DNA from 4 places in the Lysinibacillus sp. ACHW1.5 genome. Region 2 is predicted to be linked to each of the others. Evidence: riboswitches for the same ligand, from Rfam matches in the RefSeq annotation. Region 2 holds a riboswitch; each other region holds the start of a gene.

Region 1 (2,201 bases), 1.3 Mb from region 2:
GCACCACGAATTGTACCTAGTAACAACTTCGTAAATGGAATTAATAAAATAATTAATACGATAAATGGAATGGAACGGAAAATATTAACGAGTGATCCCGTTAAAAAGTTAACGATTTTATTTGCCCATAACTGATTGGGACTAGTTAAAAATAGAACAATACCAATGACTAACCCAAGAATAAATGTCACAACCGTTGATATAGCTGTCATGTATAAAGTTTCATACGTAGCTTGCCACATATTTTCCCAGTCTACATTCGGAAAGAGATTAGTTAGCATTTTCAATCACCTCCGTCTGTACTTCCACTGTATTTAAATAACGAAGGGCTTCAGTGACGTTTTTCTGAGAGCCATCAATTTGCACAATCAATGTACCATATGCACCATTTTTTGTTTGTGAAATATTTCCGTGAACAATACTTACTTCTACATCAAATTGTTTCACAAGATGTGAGATGACTGGCTGTTCTGTTTTTTCACCAACAAAAATAAGTTTGACAAGTTGTCCAGTTGGATAGTTTGTTTTAATTTGTGCTACCGTATCCTGTGTTTCCTTAGTGTCTGTAATTTGAGATACAAACTTCTTAGTAATAGCCGCCTGTGGGGCTTGGAAGACTTGCAATACCTCACCACGTTCCACAATTTCGCCTGCCTCCATCACTGCTACACGATGACAAATTTTGCGAATGACATGCATTTCGTGGGTAATCAGGACGATAGTTAAGCCTAAGCGTTCATTTATATCAACGAGTAAATCAAGAATAGCATCCGTTGTTTCAGGATCGAGTGCCGATGTCGCCTCATCACATAGTAAAACCTCTGGATTATTCGCTAATGCACGTGCAATTCCTACACGCTGCTTTTGTCCACCAGAAAGCTGGGATGGATATGCCTTATCGCGCCCTTCTAAGCCTACAAGGGCAATTAATTCCTTCACACGTGCTTCACGTTGAGCCTTTGGGAAGCCTGCGATTTCTAAAGGGAATGCAATATTTTCGGCAACTGTTCTAGACCAAAGTAAATTGAAATGCTGGAAAATCATACTTACCTTTTGTCTAGCCGCTCTAAGCTTTTGCCCTTTTATCGATGAAAATTCTTGATTGTTCACCGTTACTGTTCCTGCTGTCGGTTTCTCTAAACCGTTTAATAAACGAATCATGGTACTTTTACCAGCACCACTATAGCCAATAATGCCAAAAATTTCACCTTTATTAATAGTAAGGTTGACGTCTTTGACTGCCGTTAATTCGCCATTTGCTGTTTTGTATTTCTTTGTAATATTTTGAAGCTGGATCATAGCGAATACTCCTTTTCTCATATAGAAAACCCCTTCACTCACAGACAAGTAGAAGGGGTCACGTATAATACGTTAAACCGTTCTCTCATCTTTCAAAGAAAAATCTTTGGGTGATTTGGCACCTTTTCACATTGTGATGGTTGCCGGGCTTCATAGGGCACTTCCCTCCGCCACTCTTCATAAGAGTTCGATATATTTAATGTTTTAGTAATATATTTGATACTTTACCACGCTAGTAAAGTTCAGTCAATTGATTTTTTTAACAATTCATATAAAAATGGTACGGATTGAAAAGCATAAATCTTTTCTGTCACTTTTCCGCCATCACTGATGAGTAGACATGGAACACTTTCAATTTGATGCTCATAAGCAATGTGTTCCAAAAAGTTGATATTTGCTTTACCAATTTGTAGCTGTGGCAGTAATTGTTCAATAATGGACATCATTTTAGATGCCACTGCACATGTTCCACACATCGGTGTATATAAATAAAATGCAGTTTTCTCTCCTGACTGTTTAGCCGCTTCCCACTGCTCTGTTGACCATTCTTCCATTTACTCACGCAACCTTACAAAATATATTCATTATGGATTGAAAAATGTGCTCGCAGTAAAATCATCGCTAGCACTTTTCTTGGTGTCGTTTCTACTTCCTTATATGTTGGCATTGTGCGCAGATGCTCAGCTTCTGGATAATGTCTGTCCATTAATGCACGTAGCTTATCGCCAGAAGTATCTGCATCAAAAAAAGTAAATAGCTCACAGCCCTCATAGGGATCCAGTAGTTCTTCTAATTGATGCACACCAATTGTACCATTCGTACATAGTATTGTAACATTCTCATTCAAAATAGGCTCAATTTGTAGCTTATCTGAGCGTCCTTCTACTATCAAGCATTTTCCC
Region 2 (2,201 bases):
CAGATAATGTCCAAAAAAATATCGTTTCTAATGACAGAATACAACTATTGCATGAAAAGGATGCTCCATATTACCTTGTTTATTATTCAAAAGGGAATGTATTGGCAAGTATTACAGCTGAGGGAAATAGGCTTATTATCCAGTTAGAGGAAGGCAGCGAGCAAAGGAAAGAGGCTCAACCCTATGTTTTTAAAGTCACCGTCAAGAATCCTGAGCTGGATACCATTGAGTTGCGAATAAACGGTCAGAGTACGCCCATTGATCGTATGACCATTATGTGATAAAAGAAAACGAAATCCCTTTAGATGAGATTTCGGTTTCTTTACGTGATATCTAATAAAAGACTTTGTCTACGTTATATTTAGAGCGGAAAGTATTAATCGCATATGTTTCGTAAATTTCACGTTCCATTGGATCTTCTACTTCATAGACTTCAATTTTGAACACTTCATCACGATGGTTTTTCATCGGAGATACATTATCCTCGAAATGTTTTTTAATACGTTGACGAATTTTACGTGCTTTCCCAACAAACAATAGCTCATTCTTGTCATTATAGAATAAGAAAATGCCACCTTTATCACGTGTGATTTTATGGAAGTCAATAAAACCGAAGTAAGGTGTGATTGGCACATCACCTGGTTTTAAATCTTGTTCACGTTGACGGATTACTAGATCTGGTTTTGGAAATTCAATTTTAATCAAACTATTCACGTTCCTCTCTCTTACTAAAAGTATATGGTAACATAATTACGGCATGTTTACCATAAATTTTAAATGTAGAAACACCACAGATAGCAAGCTTAGTGTACATCAAATGAGCAAGGAACATGCACATGAATCACAAAATATTCGATGAATTATTGATATTCTAACTAGTTCGTGTTACAATTCAAGATAATTAAATAATCTTATCAAGAGAAGCTGAGGGATTTGGCCCGATGACGCTTCAGCAACCTCTAACAATTGTTAGAAAGGTGCTAATTCCAGCAAAGGATTTTTTCCTTTGAGAGATAAGAGTGGACGTGAAAAAAATCCTTCTCATTCTATCTCGTATGGAATGAGGAGGATTTTTTAATTTCGTTGCAATGTACGCAAGTTAGGTTTGCTAAAAGAGAGTGATTATAGAGAGGGGAAAGCAAGATGCCAATTAATATTCCGAAAAATTTACCAGCTGGAGAACATTTACGTGAGGAAAAAATCTTCGTCATGGAAGAAGATCGTGCGAAAACACAGCAAATCCGTCCATTAAATATATTAATATTAAATCTAATGCCAGAAAAAGAAAAAACTGAGCTCCAATTATTACGTTTATTGGGGAATACACCATTACAGGTGAATATTACCTTTTTGAATACAGCCACTCACGAGTCTAAAAATGTGAGTAAATCCCATTTGCAGCTTTTCTACACAACGTTCAATCAGATTCGACACCGACGCTACGATGGTATGATTATAACTGGTGCACCAGTAGAAAAAATGGCTTTTGAAGAGGTCAACTATTGGCAGGAAATTTCAGAAATTATGGATTGGTCTAAAAAGAATGTGACATCCGTGCTACATATATGTTGGGGGGCACAGGCTGCATTGTATCATCATTATGGCATTGGGAAGGTTGAGCTTTCTACTAAATGCTCAGGCGTCTATTCCCATGTGATTACAGATTTAACTGTAGATTTGGTACGTGGCTTTAGTGATTTATTTACTGCGCCCCATTCACGCTATACATCTGTTTCGATTGACGAGGTTCGCAATCATCCAGATCTACGATTATTATCCTATTCAGAGGATGCTGGGGTATTTATTGTACAATCAAAAGATAATAAAAATATTATGATTACGGGCCATCTAGAGTATGATGCGACAACGCTAGCCGATGAGTACAGTCGCGATGTGGCGAAGGGCATAGATATCGCCGTTCCTGTGAACTACTTCCCGAATGACGATCCTACACAAGTGCCAATGAATACATGGCGTGCCCATACGCATCTATTATTCTCTAACTGGTTGAACTACTATGTTTACCAAGAAACACCATATGAATGGGATTTTGTAGATGAAATCGAATATCATATTTAATTAATAAAAAGTCTAATTTCTTTTCTAGCTTAGAAGAAATTAGACTTTTTGATTGTCATTTTCTGTTTCCTGCTGAGGTGTTTCGTTATTTTGAGCCTTGGATTTGCGATTGCGAATAACTA
Region 3 (2,201 bases), 1.9 Mb from region 2:
TACATGGTCACAAAAAATACAAAAATATCCATAAAATATTATTTCTTTTTCTTAAAGGCAGAAGTTACTTTAGGCTCTGTGCCATTGACTAATCGTTTAATATTTTCAAGATGCAGGATGATGGCTATGCCAAAAAGAAAAAGAGCTATAATGGTTGGACCAATGCCAGGAATCCATAAATAAGTTGCTGTACAAAACACGAGATAAAATTCTAGCACACCAACAATTAAATAATTTGTTGCAAAGGATAAAATAACAAATAAAATAAGTGCAAATAAACCAATCTTCCAATCAACGGCAAGTAAAATACCAATGATGGAGGCCGTTCCTTTCCCGCCGTTGAAGCCCATGTAGAATGGGAAATTATGACCTAAAATAACCCCAGCAGCCATAATATAAGTAAGCAGCCAAATCTGTTCTTCTGTTAAATGAATGGCGTCCGCTAGATAAAAATGTGCACCTATAATAGCCACAACGCCTTTCCCTATATCGATGAGGGCTACTAAAACGCCATATTTCCAGCCGAGGGAAAGAGTAGCATTAGAGGCACCAGCATTACCGTGGCCAGCCTTTTTTAAATCAACCCCCGATAAAAATTGGGCTACTTTAGAGCCGTGAATACAGCCTATTAAATAGCCAATCATAAGAAAAATGATCACGGCTTTTACCATAAAAATACTCCTCTCAAAATTTTTTCTAAAATAGTGTATGCGTTCATATTACGTATAAGAGCAGACAGAAGTTTCGGAAAAAATAAAATTTACATGTTGACAGAAAAAAACTCTATGTTTATACTGTGTAACAACGATGGAAATTGAATCTCATACTCTTATCAAGAGCGGCGGAGGGATAGGCCCTATGATGCCCGGCAACCAGTAAGCAATGAGCTTACTAAGGTGCTAATTCCTACAGATTCTTACTTGGATCTGGCAGATAAGGGGAGGAAAACTTGCAACCGCAACCCTCTTCTTAGCTGAAGAGGGTTTTTGTTTTCTACAGAAAAATCCTCCTCATCTCCGGTACCATCGTAAAAAAATAACCATTTGGAGGTACACAATGACAAATTTTAAACCAGAAACATTGCTGTTGCATGGTGGTCAAGAGCCAGACCCAGTGACGGGTTCTCGCACAGTTCCAGTCTATCGCTCAACTGCTTTTGTATTTAAAGACACTGCTCATGCGCAACGTCTTTTTGCCTTAGAGGAAGCAGGGAACATTTACACACGAATTACCAATCCAACAGTTGATGTGTTTGAAAAACGTGTGGCTTTATTGGAAGGTGGAACAGCAGCAGTAGCACTTTCATCTGGTGCAGCAGCTATCGCATTTTCCATTTTAAATCTAGCTGGAGCTGGTGATGAGATAGTAGCAGCTAGTTCTTTATATGGTGGTACGTATAATTTATTTGCTAACACATTACCAAACTATGGTATTAAAACGATTTTTGTAGATGAAACAAACCCAGAGAATTTTAATGCGGCGATTACTGATAAAACAAAAGCTGTCTTTGCAGAGGTTTATGGTAATCCAAGCTTAAAGGTTTTAGATATTGAAGCAGTAGCTAAAATTGCACATGATAATGGTCTACCATTAATTATTGACAGCACGTTCGCTTCTCCTTACGGTTCTACACCTATTGAATACGGTGCAGATGTTGTGGTTCATTCAGCAACTAAATGGATAGGAGGTCATGGCACAACTTTAGGGGGCGTTGTTGTAGACGCTGGTAAGTTTGATTGGACTAGCGGTCGATTCCCTGGTTTTACTGAACCAGATGCCTCTTACCATGGTCTACGTTATGGAATTGATACAGCTTCTGCTGCCTTTGCTACAAAGCTACGTGTACAATTATTACGTGATTTTGGTCCAACATTAAGTGCTGATGCTGCCTTTAATTTATTGCAAGGGTTAGAAACGCTTCATCTGCGTATCCCTAAACACAATGAAAATGCATTGGCAGTGGCTGAGTATTTACAAAACCACCCATCTGTGGAGTATGTAAATTATAATGGCCTAGAAGATTTTCCGACACATGGGTTAGCAAAAAAATATTTAAGAAATGGCTTCGGTTCAGTGCTTACATTTGGCATAAAGGGTGGACGAGAAGCTGGGCGAAAGCTTATTGATAGCGTGAAATTATTCTCACATGTAGCAAATGTAGGTGATGCAAAGTCATTAATTATTCATCCAGCTTCCACTAC
Region 4 (2,201 bases), 1.9 Mb from region 2:
AATTACAATTGTTTAATAGATAATGTGCCTTATCCTGTAGCTATCTCTAGCTACAGGATTATTACTATTTTTCAATTTTCCTTGGTTGCCCTAAACCATCTTCTAATGGATAAAATTGAACATGACCTGTTTCATCATCCCATTTTCGAATATGTTGAATACCTTGTACCTCTGCCAACACGATGTCAGCAGTTATAACAGGATTTCCCCCTTTTATTAAATGCCCACCCGATACTACACCACATTGATCACTCATAGAACCATGGAAATGTGTCTCATATCCACCATCTCGCTTACACACCACACCTGAACCTTGAATAAATTCTAGTGGTCCCTCTTTTTCAATCACATTACTAAAACGAACATGAATTTGAGCTGTTGCATCTGGCACTAAATAAACAAAGCTACTTTTTTGAAAGCTGCCAATACAGCTTACAATTGTTGCTGACTCTATATTATTCTCTTCGCAAAGCGCTTCAATCCCTTCAATGATATCTGTTCCCGTTAGAAAACGAGCACTAATAACCTTACCAAATGAACCTATACCATAATTAACTCTTACAGACATTGTTATCCCTCTTTTGTGTCGAAATATTATAATTATATAAAAAATTTAAAAATTATTTATTGACTTACTATACCCTATAAATTATATTAGTTCTATCGGAATTACAAAAAAATATTATAAATCTCTTATCAAGAGTAGCTGAGGGACTGGCCCTATGAAGCTCGGCAACCTCCTTTTTAAAGGAAGGTGCTAAATCCTGCAAACGATCTTCGTTTGATAGATAAGAGAGGACATCTTTTCATGAGCCTCTCTTAATTTGTAAGAGAGTTTTTTTATTTTCAAAAAACCGATAAAAACAATCTTGGAGGTATTTTCATGAAAAAGAAAAATAAATTTTTAGTAGGTTTAGCAAGTTTAACATTAGTAGCAGCTTTAGCAGGCTGTGGCTCTAAAGAAGATAGTAAAAGCCAAGCTGAAGGAATTGATGAAAAGAAAATCGTTGTAGGCGTCACTTCTGGTCCACACGAACAAATTGCAGAAGTAGCTGCTAAAGTAGCAAAAGAAAACGGGCTAGAAGTAGAGCTAAAATCATTTTCTGACTATGTTTTACCTAATACATCCTTAGCTGAAGGTGATCTTGATGCGAACAGCTATCAACACGAGCCTTTCCTGGATACATTTAATAAAGATCATGATACAGAGTTAGTACCAGTGGGCAAAACGATTTTAAATCCAATGGGTATCTACTCAGAAAAATATAAATCCTTTGATGACATTCCTGACGGAGCAACGTTTGGCTTACCAAATGATCCAACGAATGGAGCCCGTGCCCTCTTTGTTTTACAGGAAGCTGGCTATATTAAGTTAAAAGAGGGCGCAGACTTAACAGCCTCGATCCGTGATGTAGAAGAAAACAAAAAGAATTTAAAATTCATTGAATTAGAGGCCGCTCAAATTCCTAAACAACTTAGTGAAGTAGATGTAGCAGCTATTAATACAAACTTTGCATTAGAAGCTGGCATTAACCCTAAAGATGACTCTATTTTATTGGAATCTACTGATTCTCCATACGTAAACTATATTGTCGTGCGTGCTGAAAATGAAAATGATCCAACAATTAAAAAGTTCGTTGAGGCCTACCAATCTGATGAAGTACGTCAATTCATCGAAGAGGAATTCAAAGGTTCAGTAATCCCTAGTTGGTAATACATTCAGGAAGCTTCTATAAGCCGAAGAATCTGCCGAAATTCCTCTATAGGAAAACGAGCAGATTCTTGCTTTTTAGAAGGTAGAGAAAGGAGCATACAATCGCATGATTCAATTACAAAATATCTCAAAAGAATTCAAGTCGAAAAAAGGCATCATAAAAGCTGTGGATGGCATCAATCTTCACGTAAAAAAGGGACAAATTCATGGTGTAATCGGCTATAGTGGTGCTGGTAAAAGTACACTCATTCGTTGCGTTAATCTACTAGAACGTCCTACAGCAGGAAAAGTAGTGATAGACAATGTAGACATTACGACCCTTTCTCTTCACGAATTACGTCAAACACGCCAAAAAATCGGGATGATCTTCCAGCACTTTAATCTATTAAAAACAGCAACAGTTTACAATAATATTGCAGTTCCCTTAAAGCTACTAGGCTATAAAGAGGCGGAAGTAAAAAGCCGAGTAGCTAAGTATGCTGAAATT

The links. A riboswitch is a leader RNA that binds a small molecule or an ion and turns the genes downstream of it on or off. The one in region 2 is predicted to bind S-adenosylmethionine.
Region 1: another riboswitch for S-adenosylmethionine. It lies ahead of L6W14_RS18185 (methionine ABC transporter ATP-binding protein); the one in region 2 lies ahead of metA (homoserine O-acetyltransferase MetA).
Region 3: another riboswitch for S-adenosylmethionine. It lies ahead of L6W14_RS01875 (O-acetylhomoserine aminocarboxypropyltransferase/cysteine synthase family protein); the one in region 2 lies ahead of metA (homoserine O-acetyltransferase MetA).
Region 4: another riboswitch for S-adenosylmethionine. It lies ahead of L6W14_RS02205 (MetQ/NlpA family ABC transporter substrate-binding protein); the one in region 2 lies ahead of metA (homoserine O-acetyltransferase MetA).

Annotation. Positions count from the first base shown of each region.
Region 1 covers NZ_CP091777.1:3,615,533-3,617,733, forward strand. The annotation lists gene L6W14_RS18180 (methionine ABC transporter permease) at 1-281, opposite strand, end outside; gene L6W14_RS18185 (methionine ABC transporter ATP-binding protein) at 271-1,299, opposite strand; SAM riboswitch class I at 1,382-1,485, opposite strand; gene L6W14_RS18190 (thioredoxin family protein) at 1,542-1,853, opposite strand; gene L6W14_RS18195 (toprim domain-containing protein) at 1,868-2,201, opposite strand, start outside.
Region 2 covers NZ_CP091777.1:2,331,433-2,333,633, reverse strand. The annotation lists gene L6W14_RS11515 (hypothetical protein) at 1-281, shown strand, start outside; gene L6W14_RS11510 (nucleotide excision repair endonuclease) at 334-705, opposite strand; SAM riboswitch class I at 909-1,020, shown strand; gene metA (homoserine O-acetyltransferase MetA) at 1,144-2,079, shown strand; gene L6W14_RS11500 (GerAB/ArcD/ProY family transporter) at 2,119-2,201, opposite strand, start outside.
Region 3 covers NZ_CP091777.1:392,270-394,470, forward strand. The annotation lists gene L6W14_RS01870 (glycerol-3-phosphate acyltransferase) at 39-671, opposite strand; SAM riboswitch class I at 827-940, shown strand; gene L6W14_RS01875 (O-acetylhomoserine aminocarboxypropyltransferase/cysteine synthase family protein) at 1,057-2,201, shown strand, end outside.
Region 4 covers NZ_CP091777.1:470,850-473,050, reverse strand. The annotation lists gene L6W14_RS02215 (pyridoxal phosphate-dependent aminotransferase) at 1-23, shown strand, start outside; gene L6W14_RS02210 (PPC domain-containing DNA-binding protein) at 65-568, opposite strand; SAM riboswitch class I at 691-795, shown strand; gene L6W14_RS02205 (MetQ/NlpA family ABC transporter substrate-binding protein) at 884-1,714, shown strand; gene L6W14_RS02200 (methionine ABC transporter ATP-binding protein) at 1,821-2,201, shown strand, end outside.